DNA from 2 places in the Streptomyces sp. NPDC040432 genome. Region 1 is predicted to be linked to the other one. Evidence: riboswitches for the same ligand, from Rfam matches in the RefSeq annotation. Region 1 holds a riboswitch; the other holds the start of a gene.
The links. A riboswitch is a leader RNA that binds a small molecule or an ion and turns the genes downstream of it on or off. The one in region 1 is predicted to bind glycine.
Positions count from the first base shown of each region.

Region 1 (11,474 bases):
TACCGGCCGGGTCCGTGACCGGGACATGCAGCGCATCGTGAACGGACTGTGGCAGGCCGGCGCGGAGGCCGTCTCGATCAACGGACAGCGGCTGACGGCGCTGTCGGCGATCAGGGCGGCCGGTGACGCGATACTGGTCGACAACAAGCCGCTGGTGCCGCCGTACGAGGTCCTCGCGGTCGGGGACAAGAAACGGCTCGGCACCAACTTCCAGGACTCCGTGGACGGCCAGTACCTGCGTGTGTTGCAGGAGAGCTACGGGATCCGCTACACCCTGTCCGCCGTGGACGAGGTGAAGGTGCCGGCCGCATCGAGCCTGACCGTGCGTACAGCCACGGCGGAAGAGCCGAAGAAGGGTGCATCGTGATCGCGGTACTTGGCCTGGTGGCCGGAGTGGTGGTCGGGCTGCTGGTCCGGCCCGAAGTGCCGGCCGTCGTCGAGCCGTATCTGCCGATCGCGGTGGTGGCCGCGCTGGACGCGGTGTTCGGTGGCCTGCGCGCGATGTTGGACGGCATCTTCGTCGACAAGGTCTTCGTGGTGTCGTTCCTGTCGAACGTGGTCGTGGCCGCCCTGATCGTCTTCCTCGGCGACAAGCTGGGCGTCGGCGCGCAGCTGTCGACGGGCGTGGTCGTCGTCCTCGGCATCCGGATCTTCTCCAACGCCGCGGCCATCCGTCGGCACGTCTTCCGGGCGTGAGGCCGATGAGCAGCGACAACACCCCGCTGGGGGAGCCCGGGGAGCCCGCGCGGCTCCGGAAGGAGGAACCGGCGGCGCAGGCGGTGCCAGAGCCCTCCGAGGGACCCTCCGGGGGCCCCGGGAGCGCCGAGGAGGAACAGACCGGCAGGCAGCGCCTCGCGGCCGGGCTGTGGCCGCCACGTGTGAGCCGGGCCCAACTGATCGTCGCGCTGCTGCTGTTCGTCCTCGGGCTGGGTCTGGCGATCCAGGTACGGTCGAACAGCGACTCCAGTGCCCCGCTGCGCGGTGCCCGTCAGGAGGACCTCGTTCGGATCCTCGACGAGCTCGACGGGCGGACCACGCGCCTGGAGGACGAGAAGCAGCGGCTCGACGACCAGCGCAAGGAGCTGGAGAGCAGCTCCAACCAGGCCGAGGAGGCCCGCCGGCAGACCGTGGAGAAGGAACGCCAACTGGGCATCCTGGCCGGTACGGTGGCTGCGCAGGGACCCGGCATCACCCTGAGGATCACCGATCCGCAGGGGCACGTGCAGTCCGACCAGCTCCTGGACACGTTGCAGGAGCTGCGGGCGGCCGGGGCCGAGGCGATCCAGATCAACGGTGTGCGCGTCGTCGCGAGCTCGTTCTTCTCGGACGAGGGCGGCGGTGTGGCGATCGACGGTAAGAAGATCACACAGCCCTACGAGTTCAAGGTGATCGGCAGGCCGCAGGATCTGGAGCCGGCGCTCAACATCCCCGGTGGTGTGGTGCAGACGCTGGAGAAAGAGCAGGCGACGGTCGCCGTCACGCGGTCGGCGAAGATCGTTGTGGATGCCTTGCGGGCTGCGAAGCAGCCTGACTACGCTCGGTCGTCATCGCCGTGATGTCGGGCGTGATGTGGACCGGCTCACGCGGGCGGACGCCTGCGGGGGGTCGACGCACCGAAGTCGCGGTGCGTGGTGGAAACTGTCTGGTGGTTACGGACGTTGTGAGAATGTCCGGGTCGGCAGGTGTGTGCATGCAGAGTTCGTCCTGCCCCACGGGCGGGTCTGTTTCGGTCAAGGGGAATCGCCCGTGAAGTTGTTTGAGAAGTTGTTCGGAAAGAAGAACCGCGAGGAGAGCGGCGCCGCGCGGCACCGCGCGGGGCACGGAGACGGGGAAGCGCAGGGCGACCGGCCGCTCTTCCGCGACGAGGTGGCCGGCCAGGGTGACAATTCGGGCGCGCAGGGCGCGTCGGGTGTTGACCCTGCCGGTTCCGGACGCATAGGTTTCGGTGAACCATCAACCTCAAGTGCGGGTGGAGGGTTTGCGCCCGACCCGTATGCCACCAATGCCTCCGCGGGGCAGCCGCGGCGCGAGGAGCCGTCCATGTCGGCCGAGCAGGTTTGCAGCAGGTGTGGGCACCGCAGTGATGCGGCCAGCCGCTTCTGCTCCAACTGCGGCGCGCCGCTGCGGGCGGGCCTGACGCCGGAGCGTGCCTCGGAGACCACGTCCACGATCTCGATCTCGGGCCTTGAGGCCTACGAGGCCGAGGTGTCGGGACAGCCGCACGCGTCGTCGTCGCTCTCTCCCGAGGCCCAGGCCGCGGTGGAGGCGCTGCCGCCGGGTTCCGCTCTGCTGATCGTCCGGCGCGGCCCCAACTCGGGCAGCCGCTTCCTCCTCGACGGTGAGCTGACCACGGCGGGCCGGCACCCGCAGAGCGACATCTTCCTGGACGACGTCACCGTCTCCCGGCGGCATGTCGAGTTCCGCAGGGGCCAGGAGGGCGGCTTCACCGTCTCCGACGTGGGCAGCCTCAACGGCACGTACGTGAACCGCGAGCCGATCGACGCGGTCGCCCTGCACAACGGCGACGAGGTGCAGATCGGCAAGTACCGGCTGGTCTTCTACGCGAGCCTGCGGGGCATCTGACCCTTCCCCCGGACCCGGTCCGGGGGAACCACAGGGAAGGTTCCATGCTGCGTACCCCCACCGGCGGTGCCCCCAAGAGCGGCACCGCCGGCACTGTCGGCCAGGCCGGGCGGCTGGTGAGCATCGGTACGGTGCTCACCACGTTGCGCGACGAGTTCCCCGAAGTCACGATCTCGAAGATCCGCTTCCTGGAGGCGGAGGGGCTCGTCGAGCCCCGGCGCACGCCTTCCGGATACCGCAAGTTCAGCACCGGCGACGTGGAACGGCTCGGGCACATCCTGCGCCTCCAGCGGGACCACTACCTGCCGCTGAAGGTCATCCGGGAGCAGCTCGACGCGCTCGACCGGGGTGAGCAGATCCGCATCCCCGGGCCGACCGCCCACGGTGAGTCCGTCGATCCCGCGAGCCCGTCCGCCGTGTACGGCGAGGTGGGCCGGGAACGGCCGACCGTGCCGCGGGTGGGCCGGGCCGAGTTGATCGCCGCCGCGGAGGCGGACGAGGAGCGGCTCGCGGAGTGGGAGTCGTACGGCCTCATCTGTGAGGCCCCGGGCGGCGGGTTCGACGCGGAGACGGTCACCGTCGCCCGTCTGATCGCCGATCTCGGCCGGTTCGGCCTGGAGCCGCGCCACCTGCGCGCCATGAAGGCGTCGGCGGACCGCGAGGCCGGTCTGGTGGAACAGGTCGTGGCGCCGCTGCGCAGACACCGCAACCCCCAGACCAGGGCGCACGCGGAGGCGACGCTGAAGGAGCTCGCGGGCCTGTCCGTGCGGCTCCACGAGGCCCTCGTGCAGACCGCTCTCGGCGTCCGGTTGCGCTGACGGCGCTGGTCGGCGTGGGGCCCCGACTACCCAAACCGGCCGGGCAGGTCCTAGGGTTGCTGTGTGAACGAGCTCGACGTTGTGGGTGTCCGGGTGGAAATGCCCTCCAACCAGCCGATCGTGCTCCTACGTGAAGTGGGAGGCGATCGGTACCTCCCCATCTGGATCGGTCCTGGGGAGGCTACCGCCATTGCCTTCGCCCAGCAGGGAATGGCCCCTGCCCGGCCGCTGACGCACGACCTGTTCAAGGACGTGTTGGAAGCGGTCGGTGAGGAACTCACCGAGGTCCGGATCACGGATCTGCGGGAGGGTGTCTTCTACGCGGAGCTGGTCTTCGCCAGCGGGGTCGAGGTGAGCGCGAGGCCTTCCGACGCGATAGCGCTGGCCCTGCGGACGGGGACGCCGATCTACGGCAGTGACGGTGTGCTCGATGACGCCGGAATCGCCATTCCCGACGAACAGGAGGACGAGGTGGAGAAGTTCCGCGAGTTCCTCGACCAGATCTCACCGGAGGACTTCGGCACCGGCCCACAGTGAGGCTCGCGGAGGAACGCGCCGTGAAACGCGGCCGCGTCATCCACCGGGAACCTCCAGCCCATTCGAGTAGCCTTTCCCCGCAACGGGGTACGGGAAACCACTCTCAGGGTGATTATCACTCGGCGTGCCGAGTGTGGCGATCGTTGACGCACCCCTGGTCACTGCCTACCTTCAAGGTGGGCAGGTCAAGGACGGAGGGTCGGCGTGAGGATCACGGGCGACGGTACGACCGGGGGCACCCCCGCACGGAGTGATGGTGGGCCGTACCCGCTGTACGGCGGCGCGGCCGGGCCCGCGCACCGTCAGCCGGCGTCCACGCCGGTCGGACCGGTGGGCGACGCCCCGGTGCCCGAGCAGGTCGGCTACCGCGGGCCCACGGCGTGTGCCGCGGCGGGCATCACGTACCGGCAGCTCGACTACTGGGCGCGGACGGGGCTGGTGGAGCCGAGCGTCCGACCCGCGTACGGATCCGGCACACAGCGGCTGTACAGCTTCCGCGACGTCGTGGTCCTCAAGATCGTCAAGCGTTTCCTGGACACCGGGGTGGCGTTGCAGAGCATCCGCACCGCCGTGCAGCACCTGCGGGACCGGGAATTCCAGGACCTGGAGAGCATGACGCTGATGAGCGACGGCGCGACCGTGTACGAGTGCACCTCGCCGGACCAGGTGGTGAGCCTGCTCCAGGGCGGGCAGGGAGTCTTCGGCATCGCGGTGGGTGTCGTCCGGCGCGACGTGGAGAACGCCCTGTCGCAGTTGCACGGGGAGCGCGTGGACACGGGCGAGACCCTCGTCGGCCACAACCCCACCGACGAGCTGGCCGCGCGCCGGAACCGGGCCGGCTGACCGGTCGTACCGGACGGCCGGCCCGAGGGGGCGGACGCCGCCCCGCACCGGTCGCGGGGACGGCCGGCGCCGCGTTGGCCACCGCGATGTCAGTGCCGTAGGGCAGCATCGGGCTGTGAGATCCGCGCCGACCATCCTGCACCTGGACATGGACGCCTTCTACGCCTCCGTGGAGCAGGCGTCGAAACCCAGCCTGCGCGGGAAGGCCGTGATCGTCGGGGGGCTCGGACCGCGCGGTGTGGTGGCCACCGCCTCCTACGAGGCCCGGCGGTTCGGCGTCCATTCGGCGATGCCGATGGCGCAGGCCCGCCGGCTCTGCCCTAACGGGGCCTGCCTCGTTCCCCGCTTCAGCCTCTACCGTGAGGTCAGCGAACTGGTCATGGGGCTGCTCAGGGAGCTGTCCCCGCTGGTCGAGCCGCTCAGCCTGGACGAGGCCTTCGTGGACCTGGAGGCGGGCTCCGCCGCCTTCGACGCGGCCGGGGCCAGGGCCGTGGGGGAGCGGCTGCGGGCCGAGATCACGGCCGCGACGGGCCTCAGCGGCTCCGTGGGGCTCGCGGGGTCGAAGATGCTCGCCAAGGTGGCCTCCGAGGAGGCGAAGCCGGACGGACTGCTGCTCATCGAACCCGGCACCGAACGGGAACTGCTCGCGCCGATGTCGGTGCGGACCCTGCCCGGGGTGGGGCCGGCGACCGGGGAGCACCTGCGCCGGGCCGGGATCACCACCGTCGGGGAGCTCGCCGAAGCCGGTGAGGACGAGCTGGTGCGGATGGTGGGCAAGGCGCACGGGGCGGGGCTGTACCGGATGGCGCTGGGGCTGGACGACCGGCCCGTGGTCGCGGAGCGCGACGCGAAGTCCGTATCGGTGGAGGACACCTTCGACGTGGACCTGCACGACCGGGTACGGATCCGGCACGAGGTGCAGCGGCTCGCGGACCGGTGCGTGGGCCGACTGCGGGCCTCCGGGCACTCGGGTCGCACCATCGTCCTCAAGGTACGGCGCTACGACTTCTCGACGCTGACCCGCTCCGAAACCCTGCGGGGCCCGACGGACGACCCCGCCGTGGTGCGGGAGGCCGCCGCGCGGCTGCTGGAGGGGGTGGACACCACGGGCGGCGTCCGGCTGCTCGGGGTCGGGGTGACGGGCCTCGCGGACTACACCCAGGAGGACCTCTTCGCCCAGGTGCGCGCCGCCGAGGCGGACGGGGAGCCGGACGGAGCGGAGGAGCACGGGGCCGTTGCGCCGGACGGGGCGGACGGGCCCTCCGGGGGCGCGGACGCCGGGGAGGACGGCGTGGCCGAAGGGGCCGGCGGAGTCACGGGTTCGGACGGTGCGAGCGGTGCGGGTGGCGCCGGCGGGGCCGTGGCGGCGTCCGCCGGCTCCGAGGGCGGCGCGGTGCGGCACTGGGCGGCAGGGAGTGACGTACGGCACGCCGTCCACGGGCCCGGCTGGGTCCAGGGGAGCGGTGTGGGGCGTGTGACCGTACGGTTCGAACAGCCCGGTGCCCCACCCGGCCGGGTCCGTACCTTCCGGGTGGACGACCCCGAACTGCAGCCGTCCGATCCGCTGCCGCTGGTGGGTACCGCCCGGGTGCGGTGACCGCGCGGGTCACTGCACCTGGCTCCCTCCGGTCCGTCGGCCGGTGTCGCGACGGCGCTTCTTGGCGGGCGGGGGCGGCTGGTGCCGGAACTCCGAGGGGAGGACCACGTCGAGCCCGTAGTGGTGGTAGAGCTGGAGCTCCTGCTCGGGGGAGAGGTGCCGGCCGACCCCGAAATCGGGGGCGTCCTTGATGAGGGAGCGTTCGAACGGCACGCGCAGGGCGTCGTCCACCACCTCGCTGGGCTCCAGCGGGACGAAGGCGTCCCGGCCGAAGAGGCCGGTCCGCACGGCGGCCCACTCCGGTACGCCCGTGGCGTCGTCGAGGTAGACCTCGTCCACGGTGCCGATCTTGGCGCCGTTGCGGTCGAATGCCTTGCGGCCGATCAGGCTGCGCGGATCGATGTCGGTCTGCACGGTCCCTCCACTTGGTCGCAACTCCATCCGTAATCACTACAAAAGTGCATAACCGCAGACGGGGCCACTCGACGGAGGCTCCAGATCCTCGCTGGTAGGCTGGGTGACGGCTGTTGACCCTGTGCGGGAGAGTCCTCTGAGTGAGTTGGACGGAGGCGCCGAAGGAGCAAATCCTCCCCGGAATCTCTCAGGCATACGTACCGCACGTGAAGAGGCCACTCTGGAAAGCAGGGGCGGTGCCGGGACGCAGTACCGGCTCCTCTCCTCACCGACGGTGAAAGCCGGACCCCGTGGGCGATCCCCGCGTGGCCCGGTGAAGCTCTCAGGTTGAGATGACAGAGGGGGAGGCCGTCCGGGTGCCCGCGCCGTGGTGCCCCTCGCAGGTCATACGACCAGGAGGCCTCCGTCATGACCGCCAACCGCATTCCGCTCTCCCAGCTGGAGCGAGGCATCCCCTTCGAGCAGCGCCACATCGGCCCGGACGCCGAGGCGCAGGCGAAGATGCTCGCCCACGTGGGCTACGGCTCCCTGGACGAACTCACCGCCGCCGCCGTACCGGATGTGATCAAGACCGCCGACGCGCTGAACCTGCCCGAGGCGCGGACCGAGGCGGAGGTGCTCGCCGAGCTCCGATCGCTCGCCGACCGCAACCAGGTCCTGTCCCCGATGATCGGCCTCGGTTACTACGGCACCTTCACCCCGCCGGTGATCCTGCGCAACGTCATGGAGAACCCGGCCTGGTACACGGCGTACACGCCCTACCAGCCGGAGATCTCGCAGGGTCGCCTGGAAGCCCTGCTGAACTTCCAGACCGTCGTCGCCGACCTGACCGGTCTGCCGACCTCCGGCGCCTCCCTCCTGGACGAGGGCACCGCCGCCGCCGAGGCCATGTCCCTCGCCCGTCGCGTCGGCAAGGTCAAGGGCGGCGTCTTCCTGATCGACGCCGACGCGCTCCCGCAGACCATCGCGGTGATCGAGACCCGCGCCGAGCCCACGGGCGTCGAGGTCGTCGTCGCCGACCTGTCGGACGGCATCCCCGCCGAGATCGCCGAGCGCGGCGTCTTCGGCGTGCTGCTCCAGTACCCCGGCGCCTCCGGCGCCGTGCGCGAGATCAAGCCGGTCATCGACCAGGCGCACGAGCTCGGTGCCGTCGTCACCGTCTCCGCCGACCTGCTCGCCCTGACCCTGCTGACCTCGCCGGGCGAGCTGGGTGCGGACATCGCCGTCGGCACCACCCAGCGCTTCGGCGTCCCGATGGGCTTCGGCGGACCGCACGCCGGCTACATGGCCGTCCAGGCCAAGCACGCCCGCTCCCTGCCGGGCCGCCTCGTCGGCGTCTCCGTGGACGCGGACGGCAACAAGGCGTACCGGCTGGCGCTGCAGACCCGTGAGCAGCACATCCGCCGTGAGAAGGCCACCAGCAACATCTGTACCGCGCAGGTGCTGCTCGCCGTCATGGCGGGCATGTACGCCGTCTACCACGGGCCGGACGGCCTGCGGACGATCGCCCGCCGCACCCACCGGTACGCCACGCTGCTCGCCGCGGGTCTGACGGCCGGCGGCGTCGAGGTCGTGCACGGCTCGTACTTCGACACGATCACCGCCCGGGTGCCCGGCAAGGCCGCCGAGGTCGTCGCCGCCGCCCGTGAGGCCGGCGTCAACCTCTTCCAGGTCGACGCCGACCTGGTCTCCGTCGCCTGCGACGAGACCACCCTGCGCGCCGACATCGAGGCCGTCTGGGGCGCCTTCGGGGTCGACGCCGACCTGGAGGCCCTGGACGGGACCACGGCCGAGACCCTCCCCGAGGGCCTGCTGCGCTCGGACGAGGTCCTGACCCACCCGGTCTTCCACCAGCACCGCTCCGAGACCGCGATGCTGCGCTACCTGCGCAAGCTCTCGGACAAGGACTACGCGCTGGACCGCGGCATGATCCCGCTGGGCTCCTGCACGATGAAGCTCAACGCGACCACCGAGATGGAGCCGGTGACCTGGCCCGAGTTCGGCCAGCTGCACCCGTTCGCCCCGGTCGAGCAGGCGGAGGGCTACCTCACGCTCATCACCGAGCTGGAGGAACGACTCTGCGAGGTCACCGGCTACGACAAGGTCTCCATCCAGCCGAACGCCGGCTCCCAGGGTGAGCTCGCCGGTCTGCTGGCCGTCCGCGCCTACCACCGGGCGAACGGCGACGAGCAGCGCACCATCTGCCTCATCCCGTCCTCGGCGCACGGCACCAACGCCGCGAGCGCCGTGATGGCCGGCATGAAGGTCGTCGTCGTCAGGACGGCGGACGACGGCGAGGTGGACGCGGCCGACCTGCGCGCCAAGATCGAGCAGTACCGCGACGAGCTCGCCGTGCTGATGATCACCTACCCGTCGACGCACGGTGTGTTCGAGGAGCACGTCGCCGACATCTGCGCCCAGGTCCACGAGGCCGGTGGTCAGGTGTACGTCGACGGCGCCAACCTGAACGCCCTGGTGGGCCTGGCCAAGCCGGGTCACTTCGGCGGCGACGTCTCGCACCTGAACCTGCACAAGACCTTCTGCATCCCGCACGGCGGCGGCGGCCCCGGCGTGGGCCCGGTCGGCGTCCGGGCGCACCTCGCCCCGTACCTGCCGAACCACCCGCTCCAGCCGACGGCCGGTCCCGAGACGGGCGTCGGCCCGATCTCGGCCGCTCCGTGGGGCTCGGCCGGCATCCTGCCGATCTCCTGGTCGTACGTACGCCTGATGGGTGGTGAGGGTCTCAAGCGAGCCACCCAGGTGGCGGTACTGGGCGCGAACTACATCGCCAAGCGTCTGGAGCCGCACTACCCGGTGCTGTACACCGGCCCGGGCAACCTGGTCGCGCACGAGTGCATCATCGACCTGCGTCCGCTGTCGAAGGCGACGGGTGTGAGCGTCGACGACATCGCCAAGCGTCTGATCGACTACGGCTTCCACGCGCCGACGATGTCCTTCCCGGTCGCCGGCACGCTGATGATCGAGCCGACGGAGTCCGAGGACCTCGCGGAGATCGACCGTTTCTGCGACGCGATGATCGCGATCCGCGGCGAGATCGACCGGGTCGCGGGCGGCGAGTGGCCGGCGGACGACAACCCCCTCGCCAACTCCCCGCACACCGCGGCGTCGCTGGGCGGCGAGTGGAACCACCCGTACACCCGCGACGAGGCCGTCTTCCCGGCCGGTGTCTCGCCCGCGGAGAAGTACTGGCCGCCGGTGCGCCGGATCGACGGCGCCTTCGGCGACCGGAACCTGGTGTGCTCCTGCCCGCCGCTGGACGAGTACGACAACTGATCCCGCGCGAGCGGTGACGGCCCGCCGAACCGTACGGTCGGCGCGCCGGAAGGGGCCGTTCCCGGAGCACATGCTCCGGGAACGGCCCCTTCTTCGTCGGGTCCGGTCAGGCCGCCGCGAGCGGGCGGTGTGGCGCGATGATCTGGCCGTCCGGCAGGAGTTCACCGGTGTCCTCGAAGAGGAGGACGCCGTTGCACAGCAGGCTCCAGCCCTGCTCCGGGTGGTTGGCCACCGGGCGCGCGGCCTCCCGGTCGGCGGATTCTGATGACGGGCAGGCAGGCTGGTGCTGGCACATGGATGCGTTCTTTCGCTGCGGTGTGGTCTGTTCGCTACGGCTCGATGCGTGATTCATGGCCGTCCCCCTGGGTCGTCCCCGCACCTGCGGGGAGGATGGGCTCAGTCTTCCCCCAGGACGGCTGCTTCGCAGGTATTTCCCGGCAGCTGTCCTCATGGATTGAGGACGCATCACCCGTGCGGGCGGTTCAGGCCAACTCCCCTGTCATTTCGGATGGTTCGCGAGTGGCCCGAGCGGACTAGGCCGAATGGGTCGTCCGGGTGGCTGTGGTCAGGCCGCCGGAGCGGCTACGGGAGGCGGCACGGGAGGGGCCTGGCGGGTCAGCCGGTGCGTCAGTACGGGCAGTAGTTCGGACACGGTGTGCGGCCTGAAGGCGGCGATGCCGGGAGGTGCCGGGGCGAGCGGAACCAGCAGGTCGGCGGCGGCGGGCAGGCCGGCCGCCGCGTCGGCGCCGACCGCGCCGTGCAGCCACAGGGTCAGCATGTACAGCTCCGGTACGGACAGTAGGCGCGGCTGGTAGCCCGTCGCCATCGACTCCGCCTGGCGCAGGGCGCGTTCGGTGGCGGTGACGTAGGGGCCCTCGAAGAAGTGGGAGAAGGCCCAGCCGTCCGCCGTGAGGCGGGTGTCGGCCGCGGCGACGAACCGGTCCCCGCTGCGGATCAGGAACCGCCACGCGGTGAGCCGGGTGCGCGGGGGCCTTCCGCCGGCAGCGAGGTTGGACGTGTGGAGCCGGTCGATCACGTGCACGGGAAGGGGAAGCTCGGCGGTCAACGGGCCCTGGACCGTGCGCAGGGCCGGAGTGTGCGCCTCGTGGACGGCGGTGGGGGAACCGAGTGCCGCGAGGACGCTGCGCAGGGCGGGCGCGGGAGCCGGAGGGACATGCAGCGGCATGGTGGGTCGCCTCTCACTTGGGAGACCTGTGGTGCGGGGGAAGGAACGGGACGGCGCTGTCGCATTCTGGGGTCAGAGGGGGGCTGAGGGGCAATGACCGCGCGCCAACTCTCTGCCTCGATTGCGGAGTTTATACGACACGTGTTCACGCAGTGTTTCGGCTAGCTGTCCCTGCTATTGCCGACAAGTCGCTTACCGGTCC
Region 1 is NZ_JBVIVP010000001.1:808,665-820,138, reverse strand. Features, by position in the region: gene ACZ58N_RS03725 (DUF881 domain-containing protein) at 1-367, shown strand, start outside; gene ACZ58N_RS03720 (small basic family protein) at 364-696, shown strand; gene ACZ58N_RS03715 (DUF881 domain-containing protein) at 702-1,556, shown strand; gene ACZ58N_RS03710 (FHA domain-containing protein) at 1,639-2,583, shown strand; gene ftsR (transcriptional regulator FtsR) at 2,628-3,401, shown strand; gene ACZ58N_RS03700 (bifunctional nuclease family protein) at 3,465-3,938, shown strand; gene ACZ58N_RS03695 (MerR family transcriptional regulator) at 4,143-4,781, shown strand; gene ACZ58N_RS03690 (DNA polymerase IV) at 4,897-6,378, shown strand; gene ACZ58N_RS03685 (PRC-barrel domain-containing protein) at 6,388-6,792, opposite strand; glycine riboswitch at 6,907-7,005, shown strand; glycine riboswitch at 7,006-7,141, shown strand; gene gcvP (aminomethyl-transferring glycine dehydrogenase) at 7,201-10,086, shown strand; gene ACZ58N_RS03675 (DUF5999 family protein) at 10,193-10,381, opposite strand; gene ACZ58N_RS03670 (hypothetical protein) at 10,652-11,272, opposite strand.

Region 2 (11,474 bases), on a different contig from region 1:
GTGCGACACCCCGGGCCCCCGACCGTTCGCCGGTCCCGTCAGGTCAGCAGGTGTTGGGGTGCGACACGTCCACCACGACCCGCTCCGGGTTGTGCAGGACGGTGACGCCGTAGGCCGGCTTGGTGTCGAAGGCGGCGCCGAAGGTCACGTACCCCTCGTAGTCGCCGGTCATGGCGATGCCCTTGAGCTTGGGCAGGTAGATCTTCTGCAGCCGGGGGCCCAGGTAGACGTTCTGACCCGCGTCGTCGTGTCCCGCGGCGGGGTTCAGACGGATCTCCAGGAAGTACTTCCCGGCGAGCGGCACGGGCTTGCCCGAACCGTCGTAGACCAGCTTGGGGACGGGACTGACGTTGACCGTCGGGACGTGGCCCTGGATGTCGATCACGATCCGGTCGAAGGTGCAGTGACCGCCCCAGCGGGCGTTCACGACGAGCGGGGTCTGGGTCCTGGTGGTGGAAGCGGCGGCGGAGGCGGCGGTGGCCGGACCGGCGAGCGCGAGCCCGGCGGTGAGCAGCGCGCCCGTGGCCAGGGCCACGATCCGCCGACGACGAGGACGAAGCAGGTGACGCATGACGTCCCCCCGATTCTTCAGAGACGGGGACAAGGGTGTCATCGGGTAGGACACCCGGCGGGCGCCTACGGTTGCACGGCCGCGCGGGCCCTTTTCCGGCCCTCCCGGCCGGTCGGCGCCCCCGGATCCGTCCGGCGGCCGGTCAGTGCGCCAGCAGGGCGCTCACCTCGGCGTCGAGGTCGTAGTGACGACGTTCCTGTCCGCGCGGGACGAGGGTGCTCATCCGGCGGCACAGCTCGCGGATGTCCTTGGCGCGGGCGGAGACCACGCAGTTCTGCAGCCCGTTGCTGAAGGCGAGGAAGACCCGCGGCTCCGAGCGCTGCCGGCGGGGCCACACCTGTATGTCGCCCTCACCCGTGGCGGTGGACTCCCCGTCGAGCAGGAGTTCCCGGGAGAACACCCAGCGCGCCAGGTGGACCCCCGCGCCGCGGAAGTCCACGGCCAGCTCGTACGGCCGGTCCGTGCGGTACACGAAGACCCCCTGGAGGGGGACGGACACGGGAGCCGCCTCCAGTCGCAGCGGCAGGACGCGGTGCTCGGTGACGGTGGTGGTCAACGGGTGAGCCTTCCTCTCGAACGGGGTCTTCCGGGGCCCTTCCGGCACGCCAGCCGACCCCCCGGGCCCGGCCGGACGCCGAAGGTCCCGAGGCGGACGGGCCCCCGGACCCCTCTTCGGGGCCGGCGGGCGACCGTACGCCGATCAGGGCGGGCGGGCGCGGAGGGGGCGGGCGAGGAGGCCGGCGGAGGCGACCCGTCCGACCGGCACGACGGTGATCGGGGCGATCGGGTGGCTGCCCCCAAACACCCCCGGGGCGGCCGGACTTGACGCCCGCTGCGATGTCTCCACGCTTCCCCCCCCTCGCCGGTACGCGCGATCGTAGCCGCCTCCTGCGACGCCCCTGCCCCGCCCCCGGTTCCGTACGCGCGGGAGCCCGCCCCCCAGAGGGGGCGGGCTCCCGGTGCCCGGTCAGCCCCGGGCGGAGTCGGTCAGCACTCGATGACGTTGACCGCGAGGCCGCCGCGGGCGGTCTCCTTGTATTTGACCTTCATGTCCGCGCCGGTCTCCTTCATGGTCTTGATGACCTTGTCGAGGGAGACCTTGTGGCTGCCGTCGCCGCGCATGGCCATCTTCGCGGCCGTCACGGCCTTCACGGCCGCCATGCCGTTGCGCTCGATGCAGGGGATCTGCACCAGGCCGCCGACCGGGTCGCAGGTCAGGCCCAGGTTGTGCTCCATACCGATCTCGGCGGCGTTCTCGACCTGCTCCGGGGTGCCGCCCAGAACCTCGGCGAGGGCGCCGGCCGCCATCGAGCAGGCCGAGCCGACCTCGCCCTGGCAGCCGACCTCGGCGCCGGAGATCGAGGCGTTCTCCTTGAACAGCATGCCGATCGCGCCCGCCGCGAGGAGGAAGCGCACCACGCCGTCCTCGTCCGCGCCCGGCACGAAGTTCGTGTAGTAGTGCAGGACGGCGGGCAGCACCCCGGCCGCGCCGTTGGTCGGGGCGGTCACCACGCGACCGCCGGCGGCGTTCTCCTCGTTGACCGCCATCGCGTAGATGGTCGTCCACTCGCTGCGGTGCATCATCGGGTCGCCCTCGGTGCGCAGCTGGCGCGCCGTGGAGGCGGCCCGGCGCTTGACCCGCAGGCCGCCGGGGAGGATGCCTTCGCGGGACATGCCGCGCGCGACGCAGGCCTGCATGACCCGCCAGATCTCCAGGAGGCCCTCGCGGATCTCCTCCTCGGTGCGCCAGGCCTTCTCGTTCTCCATCATCAGGGAGGAGATCGACAGGCCGGTCTCGTTGGCGAGGCGCAGCATCTCGTCGCCGGAGCGGAACGGGTACTTCAGCGGGGTGTCGTCGAGCTTGATCCGGTCCTCGCCGACCGCGTCCTCGTCCACGACGAAGCCGCCGCCCACGGAGTAGTACGTCTTCTCCAGGAGCGGGTTGCCGGTCTCGTCGTAGGCGAAGAGCGTCATGCCGTTCGCGTGGTACGGCAGCGAGCGGCGGCGGTGCAGGATCAGCTGGTTGGGCTCGTCGAAGGCGATCTCGTGGCCATCGCCTATCTCCGCCCCCAGCAGCCGCAGCCGGCCGCTCTTGCGGATGCGCTCGACCTCGGCGTCGGCGGTCTCCACGTTCACCGTGCGGGGGGAATGCCCCTCCAGGCCGAGCAGCACCGCCTTGGGCGTGCCGTGGCCATGGCCGGTGGCGCCGAGGGACCCGAAGAGCTCCGCGCGCACGGAGGCGGTCTGGGCGAGGACGCCGTCCTTCTTCAGCCGCGTGACGAACATGCGCGCCGCGCGCATCGGGCCGACCGTGTGGGAGGAGGAGGGGCCGATGCCGATGGAGAAGAGGTCGAAGACGGAGATGGCCACTGGCGGACTCCCTTGTCTGCTCGTGGGGTGGGAGGGGGCAGGAGGTGGAGCGGTGTGCTGATCGAGCGGTGTGGTGATCAAAGGGGCGGATCTGTGGATTTTGTCCGGTGGTCGAGCGTAACGCGTGCAGGTGAACGCCTCTGCTGCCGGATGTGACGCTCAGGCGTGGACCGCCTCGCGTTCCGGTTCCGTCGCCGGGGCGGGGGAGCCGTCCAGCACCGGGTCCGGGCCCGGCAGGCCCGCCCGGTGGGCCTTGACGCCGGCGTTCACGGCCCAGAAGTACGTGACGAGGGCCATGGCCGCGACCAGGGCGATGTCCAGGCCGCCCGGGATGGTGCCCCGGCCGCCGAAGTCGGTGGAGCCGAGCCAGGACAGCAGGGACAGGGCGCCGAGGAAGAACACGATCCACCAGGCCGGGGCGAACTGGCGCGAGAGGTTCCGCTCGCCCTTGCGGGACAGGACGAGGGCGGCGATCGGGGCGGCCAGCAGGGTCAGCGCGGTGACGATGCCGGTGTTCGGCCACTTCGACCAGTAGAGGGCGCAGGCGGCGAAGACGAAGGTGAGCGGGCAGAGGATCCTCGCGGCGGGCAGCCGGAAGGGGCGGGGAAGGTCGGGCTTGGTGCGGCGGAAGACGCCGACCGCGATGGGGCCGATCAGGTAGGAGATGACCATCGCGGCCGAGATCACCGGCGCCAGGGTCTTCCAGCTGTGGCCGACGGTCACCAGCAGCAGGACGGAGAACCCGAGGTTCAGCCACATCGCCGGGCGGGCGGTGCCGTACACGGGGTGCGTCTCCTTGAGCCTCTTGGGGAAGAAGCCCGTCTCGGACAGGTTCTGCACCATGTAGGCCGCCGAGGCCACGTTGGCGATGTTGGAACCGGCGGGGGAGATGAAGGCGCCGAACTGGAGCATCACCACCACCCAGTGGATCATCAGCAGCTTGGCGAGGTCGGCGAACGGCGAGTTGAAGTTGACGCCGGACCAACCGCCGGCCTGCGCCAGGTGCTCCGGCGGTACGGCGCCCAGGAAGGCCGCCTGGAGGGCGAGGTAGATGACCAGACCCAGGGACAGCGCGCCCACCAGGGCGATCGGGATGGCCCGGCCGGGGTTCTTGGCGGCCCCGCCGAGGTTCACGACGGCCTGGAAGCCGTTGAAGGCGAAGACGACGCCCGAGGTGGTGACGGCGGTCAGGACGGCGGTCCAGCCGTTCGGCGCGAAGCCGCCGTGGGCGGAGAAGTTCTCGGTGTGGAAGCCGGAGGCGATCAGGGCGGCGACGGCGAGCACCGGGATCGCGAACTTGACCAGGGTCAGTGCCGCGTTGATCTTCGCCAGCAGCTGGACCGACCAGTAGCAGGACAGCCACAGCACCACGGTGAGCACCAGTGCCACCGCCATGCCGAAGCCGGTCAGCTGTTGGGACCCGGTGTCCACCAGGTCCCGCGCCCAGCCGAAGCTCCAGGAGGACATGTACTGGGTCGCCGCGATCGACTCGATGGGGATCAGGGAGGCGACCGCGATCCACACCGCCCAGCCGGTGATGAATCCGAGGACGGGGCCGTGCGAGATGGCCCCGTAGCGGGCCATGCCGCCGGGGATCGGGTAGGCGGCGCCCACCTCCGCGTAGGACATGGCGATCATGCCGATGAAGACGGCCCCGATGACCCAGGCGACCAGGGCGGCGGGACCCGCGACCTGCGCGGCCGTGCCGGCACCGAAGAGCCATCCCGATCCGAAGATCGAGCCGATGCCGATCATGATCAGCGCGAAGAGACTGAGTCCCTTCCGGTTCGCTGCGCTCATGTCCATGGGGAGGTGTCCGTCCTGACGGGGATGCCGTGGCGTGCTGTATTTATGGCGAGCCTATTTGCCACTTTTTGAACGTTTAAGAGGCGATGGGCGGCATCCGCCGAGGACATTGGTCATGAGAAGGGCCCGGCCCTGTGGAAAACACGGCCGGGCCCCGTCCGTCGACTACAGCGACGGGTACAGCGGGAACTTCGCGGCGAGCGCCGAGACGCGCGCCTTCAGGTCGGCGGCGTCGTACTCCGGCTTCAGCGCCTGCGCGATGATGTCGGCGACCTCGGTGAACGCCTCCGCGTCGAAACCGCGGGTGGCGAGCGCCGGCGTGCCGATCCGCAGGCCCGAGGTCACCATCGGCGGCCGCGGGTCGTTCGGGATGGCGTTCCGGTTGACCGTGATGCCGACCTCGTGGAGGCGGTCCTCGGCCTGCTGACCGTCGAGCTCCGAGTTGCGCAGGTCCACCAGGACCAGGTGCACGTCGGTGCCGCCGGTGAGGACGTCCACGCCCACGGCCTTGACGTCGTCCTGGACCAGGCGGGCGGCGAGGATCCGCGCGCCCTCAAGGGTGCGCACCTGGCGCTCCTTGAAGCCCTCCGAGGCCGCGATCTTGAAGGAGACGGCCTTCGCGGCGATCACGTGCTCCAGCGGGCCGCCCTGCTGGCCCGGGAAGACCGCGGAGTTGATCTTCTTGGCCAGCTCCTGCGTCGACAGGATGACGCCGCCGCGCGGACCACCGAGGGTCTTGTGCGTGGTGGTGGTGACGACGTGGGCGTGCGGCACCGGGTTCGGGTGCAGGCCCGCGGCGACCAGACCGGCGAAGTGCGCCATGTCGACCATCAGGTACGCGCCGACCTCGTCCGCGATGCGGCGGAAGGCGGCGAAGTCCAGCTGGCGCGGGTAGGCGGACCAGCCGGCGACGATCAGCTGCGGCTTGGACTCCTTGGCGAGGCGCTCGACCTCGGCCATGTCGACCTGGCCGTCGTCACCGACGTGGTACGGGACCACGTTGTAGAGCTTGCCGGAGAAGTTGATCTTCATGCCGTGGGTCAGGTGACCGCCGTGGGCCAGGTTCAGGCCCATGATCGTGTCGCCCGGCTTCAACAGCGCGAACATCGCGGCGGCGTTCGCCTGCGCACCGGAGTGCGGCTGCACGTTCGCGGCCTCGGCGCCGAAGAGCGCCTTGATCCGGTCGATCGCGATCTGCTCGACGACGTCGACGTGCTCGCAACCGCCGTAGTAGCGGCGGCCGGGGTAGCCCTCGGCGTACTTGTTGGTCAGGACCGAGCCCTGGGCCTCCATGACGGCGACGGGAGCGAAGTTCTCCGACGCGATCATTTCCAGGGTGGACTGCTGGCGCACGAGCTCGGCGTCGACGGCCGCGGCGACGTCGGGGTCGAGCTCGTGGAGGGGCGTGTTCAGTACGGACATCGAGATCCCCTGGGGTGTCAGTTGTCGGAGTGGGTGAGCGCGGCGTACTCCTCGGCCGAGAGCACGTCCTTGGGCTCGTCCGAGAGGCGCACCTTGAACAGCCAGCCACCCTCGAACGGGGCCGTGTTCACGAGGGCCGGGTCGTCCACGACGTCCTGGTTGGCCTCGACGACCTCGCCGGAGACGGGGGAGTACAGGTCGCTGACCGACTTGGTCGACTCCAGCTCGCCACAGGTCTCGCCCTCGGTGACGGTGTCGCCGACCGCGGGGAGCTGGGCGTAGACGACGTCACCGAGCGCGTTGGCCGCGAACTCCGTGATGCCGACCGTCGCGACGCCGTCCACGGCGTCCGACAGCCACTCGTGCTCCTTGGTGTAACGCAGCTGCTGGGGGTTGCTCATGACCTGATTCTCCTGGATGCGGGGGAGTGGATACGAACAGCGGTCTTGGTGGGTGAGACGGTACGAGACGGCGCCGTACGGGTGCCCGTACGGATGTCCGTGCCGCGATGCCGTGTGCGGGACTACTTCTGCCGCTTGTAGAACGGCAGGGCCACGACCTCGTACGGCTCATGCGTACCGCGAATGTCGACGCCCACGCCGGAGGTGCCGGGTGCGGCGTGCGCCGCGTCGACGTACGCCATCGCGATCGGCTTGCCCAGCGTCGGGGACGGGGCACCCGAGGTGACCTCGCCGATGACCTTGCCGTCGGAGACGACCGGGAAACCGGCGCGCGGGACGCGGCGGCCCTCGGCGATCAGGCCGACCAGCTTGCGCGGCGGGTTCGCGGCGGCCTTCTCGGCGGCGGCCTCCAGTGCGGCGCGGCCGACGAAGTCGCCCTCCTTCTCGAACTTCACGACCCGCCCCAGGCCCGCGTCGAACGGGGTGAGGGAGGTCGTCAGCTCGTGCCCGTACAGCGGCATGCCCGCTTCCAGGCGCAGGGTGTCGCGGCAGGACAGACCGGCCGGGACCAGGCCGACGCCCGCGCCCGCCTCGGTCAGCGCCTGCCACAGCTCCACGGCGTGCTCGGGGGCGACGAACAGCTCGAAGCCGTCCTCGCCGGTGTAGCCGGTGCGCGCGATCAGCGCGGGCACGCCCGCGACGGTGCCCGGCAGGCCCGCGTAGTACTTCAGGCCGTCCAGGTCGGCGTCCGTGAGGGACTTCAGGATGCCGGGGGACTCCGGGCCCTGGACGGCGATCAGCGCGTACGCGTCACGGTCGTCACGGACCTCGGCGTCGAAGCCGGCGGCGCGCTCGGTGATCGCGTCCAGCACGACCTGGGCGTTGGAGGCGTTGGCGACGACCATGAACTCGGTCTCGCCCAGGCGGTAGACGATCAGGTCGTCGAGGATCCCGCCGTCCTCCTGACAGATGTGCGTGTAGCGGGCGCGACCGACGCCGACGGTCGAGATGTTGCCGACCAGGGCGTGGTCCAGCACCTTGACGGCCTCGGGGCCGGTCAGGGTGATCTCGCCCATGTGGGACAGGTCGAACAGGCCGGCGCGGGTGCGCACGGCGTTGTGCTCGTCGCGCTCGCTGGCGTACCGCAGCGGCATGTCCCAGCCCGCGAAATCGGTCATGGTCGCACCGAGCGAACGGTGCAGCGCGTCGAGCGCGGTCAGGCGGGGGGCAGTGCTCATGGGTGTGGCTCCCGGGTCCCAGGGCATGACATGACGAGGACGATCCTCCCCATCTGTCATCGGAACCTGAGAGGTTCGCCGGGAGTTCCCACGCGTACGGGTCAACTCCACGGCTTGCACCTTGGGTGGAGCACGCTCCGACGACCGTCGGGGACGGTCGTGGCGCGGCTCGCTTTTCAGATCTGCCTCATCCACGCGGTACGGGGCCTGAGAGATTCAAGGGAGGTACTTGCTCCTTCGGCGCCCGGGCACGGCCTTGCGGCCCTGCCGGGACTCTCCCGCGCGGATTCAAGCGGCCGGTATGCAGTTGGTGTCCAGATGGCGCACATCATTGCACGGGACGTCCGGGACCGGGCCGCGGGGCCCGGAAGAAAGCCGAGAGCGGAACCGGGGGCGCCGGATTACCGTCTCTTTACACTCAGTGGGAAGGGGGCCCGTGCGGCCCCGTTTCGGGGGGAGACGCTGTGCGGAGGTTCGGAGTGGTCACCACGACGGGACCCGTCGACGGAAGCGCCGGAAGCACCGGAAGCACCGGAAGCGCGGGGATCGACGGTGTGCCGACCCAGCGGGGCGCGGGCGTGGACCCGCGCGTCGTCGAAGGTGTGGGGTCGGTCCGTGACCTGCGCGGTTCCGCCGTGCCCGGTCCGCAGCGGCTCGGCTGGCCGGCGGGCGACATCGTCGTGGTGTCCGGTCTGCCCGGCGGCGGGAAGAGCACGTTGATCAAGCGCGCGGCCGAAGGGGGCGGCATCGACTCCCAGGACGCCCGCGAGCGCTGGGAGCGCCGGATGCCGGCCGCGCTGCCGTACGCCGCGTACCGACCGCTGGTCCGCGCCGCCCACTACTGGGGACTGTGGCGCAAGCTGTCCTCCGGTGATTCCGTAGTGGTCCACGACTGCGGCACCCAGAGCTGGGTCCGCGGCCTGCTCGCCTCCGTGGCCCGCCGGCGGGGCGCCTCCCTGCACCTGCTGCTGCTCGACACCACCGCCGAGGAGGCCCTGTCCGGCCAGGCGGCGCGCGGGCGCCGGGTGTCCGCGTACGCCTTCGCCCGCCACCGCGGAGCCGTCCGCCGACTGCTCCGGGAGGCCGAGGCCGGGCGCCCGCCCGCCGGGTGCGCCTCGGTGACGCTCCTCGATCGCCGCTCGGCCGCCGCCGTGACCTCCATCGCGTTCCACGGCTGACTCCGGCCGGCCCGCCCGCAGCCGATAGCCTCGGCAGCACATCGGCGGGACCACACGGAGGGCAGGGGTACATGCAGGGCAGCGGCTGGCCGGCGAACGAGTTGGAGCAGGTGCTCGGGGCGGCGCTCGGGCAGACGGACGCCGGGGAGCGGATCCTGGAGGTGCTCGGGCGCAGCCCGATCTGGGTGCCGCTGCCCGAGGGCGGCGGCCCGGACCAGGGCAGCCTCAGCCTGCCGACCATGGTGATCGGCGGGGAGGCGTTCGTCCCCGTCTACAGCTCCGAGGCCCAGTTCCGGTTCTGCGCCGGCCCCGGCATGGACTTCGTGATCGCCCCGGCCGTGGAGTTCGCCCGCGGCCTGCCCCCGCAGCTCGGCATCGCCGTGAACCCGGAGGGGGCCGTCGGCGTGCCGCTGCCCCCGGCCGCCGTCGCCGAGCTGTGCCGCGCCGGGCGGAGCCCGCTCGACGGACCGGCCACCGGCGGCCGCGTACGGCTCTTCGAGCCCGACTGGCAGGAGGACCCCGTCGACTTCCTGGCCGCCGCCGCCGAGGAGTTCCGCGGCACCGGGGTGGTCGCCGCCGCCCACCGCTGCCTGGCCAGCGTGGAGGGCGGGGCCCCCGAGCTGTACGTCGGTGTCCGCCTGGTGGGATGGGACCCCGAGTTCCGCGGTGCCCCGCTGGAGGCCCTCGGACGTGCCCTCGCGCGCGTACCGGTGCCCTGGACCGTGCAGTTGATCCTGCTGGACGCCGCCGAGGACCCGGTCACGGAGTGGATTCGTGAGCGCGTACGCCCCTTCTACCTCCCGTAGCGCCGCTTAAGCTGGTTGGTACGTGTGGACGACGGGCGGACGAAGAGGGGTACCGGGTGAGTGCGTCAGGCACGGCCGCGGCCGGGCAGGTCGAGCACATGCTGCGCCAGGTGACTCCCGGGCGCTATGAGAGCTACGAGTCATTGCTGCACGCCCTCGCGGAGGGCCGGCTGTGGATGCTGTTGTGGCAGGGGCAGCCGGGCTCTCCGGACGCCCAGTACGGGGGCATGGAGGTCGAGGGACTCGGCTACGCGCCCTGCGTGACCTCGCCGCAGGAACTGGCCGCGAGCGGCTGGAACCGCGGCTACGAGGTGGTCACCGGCCGGGACATCGCCCGCGCCCTCTACCCGGACCGCTGGGGCCTGTGGGTCAACCCGCACGCCCAGGGCGGCGGCCTCGGCGTGCCGTGGGCCGACCTGCGCCGGATCGCCACCGGCCTGGACCGGATGCCGGCGGGCCCGCTGCGGCTCTCCGAGCCCTCCCTGGAGCTCCCGCAGTTCTACGGTCTGCTGACCCGCCACGCGCACCGCACGCCCGCCGTGCGCTCGCTGCGCCGCGCCTGGGTGCAGCCCTCGCTGGGGTCGGCGTACCTGGCGGTGGGCCTCGACCTCTACGACGCCTCGGCGCCCGCCCTGGAATCCGTACGGGAGATGATGCGGCAGTCGGTGGGGGCGGTGCCCGAGGGGGTGCCGGTGTGCACGGTCGCGCTGGCCGACGAGCACGACCCGGTGGCGATGTGGCTGCGCGCGCAGACCCGTCCGTTCTACGACCGGGAGGGTCAGGCGGCGGTCCACTGACGGGCGCCGGAGGCCGCCGGGACGTTTCCGGAGGGCTTTCACCAGGTCACCTACAGGGAATTCGGGCAGGCTGCCCGCACTCTGGGACGGACCCCTTCGACGGACTTCGAGCCGCCGGGAACCACGGTTCCCGGCGGCTCTCGTCTTGTCCGGATTTCGTCCCCGATGGGCGCCCAATAGGCGCACTCCTCCAGCGAGTTGGGCGCGATGTCCGGTTAGGTACCGAACGGCCGGTCTTGCTCCGCTGAGCCGACAGCGGAGTCCGGATAACGGGAACCGATGCGTCAGATCACGGTTGCGCATCCATTCATCTGCGGGTCTGGCGGCTGGTCGAGCGCCCGATGAAGACTCCCCACCCAAGAGCCGGTCAGTCCTGCGGGACCCGGTTCGGCACGTGGGCTTCGCTTGTTGTTCCGCACGGCACTTCCCGCACTTTCCGCACTTCAGCTGCTCCGCACCCTGCACTCCGCACGCGTTCTGCGTGTACCACGCACTCCGAGCGCCACTCCGCACCAACGCCGCCACAGCGGCGGGCATGGGCCGACCACCCGTCGGCCGAGAGGGGTCCCCACCACGATGACGGCACCACTGCACGACACGAGCGCGGAAACACCCGCACCCGTGTCCGTAGCCGACGTCCCTGCCAAAGCCATCGAAGGCCGTTCGCCCGGCCGCATCGCCTGGATGCGGCTCAAGCGTGACAAGGTCGCGCTGACCGGCGGCGTGGTCGTGATCCTGCTGATCCTGATCGCGGTGTTCGCACCGCAGATCGTGAGCCTGTTGGGCCACCCGCCCAACGAGTTCCACGAGGACATGATCGACCCGGACCTGGGCACGCCGATCGGCTCCTTCGGCGGAATGAGCTCCGAGTTCCTGCTGGGCGTC
Region 2 is NZ_JBVIVP010000025.1:27,650-39,123, forward strand. Features, by position in the region: gene ACZ58N_RS32800 (AMIN-like domain-containing (lipo)protein) at 44-571, opposite strand; gene ACZ58N_RS32805 (SsgA family sporulation/cell division regulator) at 714-1,127, opposite strand; gene ACZ58N_RS32810 (L-serine ammonia-lyase) at 1,559-2,941, opposite strand; gene ACZ58N_RS32815 (APC family permease) at 3,101-4,747, opposite strand; gene glyA (serine hydroxymethyltransferase) at 4,913-6,169, opposite strand; gene gcvH (glycine cleavage system protein GcvH) at 6,187-6,570, opposite strand; gene gcvT (glycine cleavage system aminomethyltransferase GcvT) at 6,693-7,808, opposite strand; glycine riboswitch at 7,995-8,099, opposite strand; gene ACZ58N_RS32835 (AAA family ATPase) at 8,363-8,986, shown strand; gene ACZ58N_RS32840 (enhanced serine sensitivity protein SseB) at 9,058-9,792, shown strand; gene ACZ58N_RS32845 (enhanced serine sensitivity protein SseB C-terminal domain-containing protein) at 9,849-10,589, shown strand; gene ACZ58N_RS32850 (ABC transporter permease) at 11,166-11,474, shown strand, end outside.
Region 2: another riboswitch for glycine. It lies ahead of gcvT (glycine cleavage system aminomethyltransferase GcvT); the one in region 1 lies ahead of gcvP (aminomethyl-transferring glycine dehydrogenase).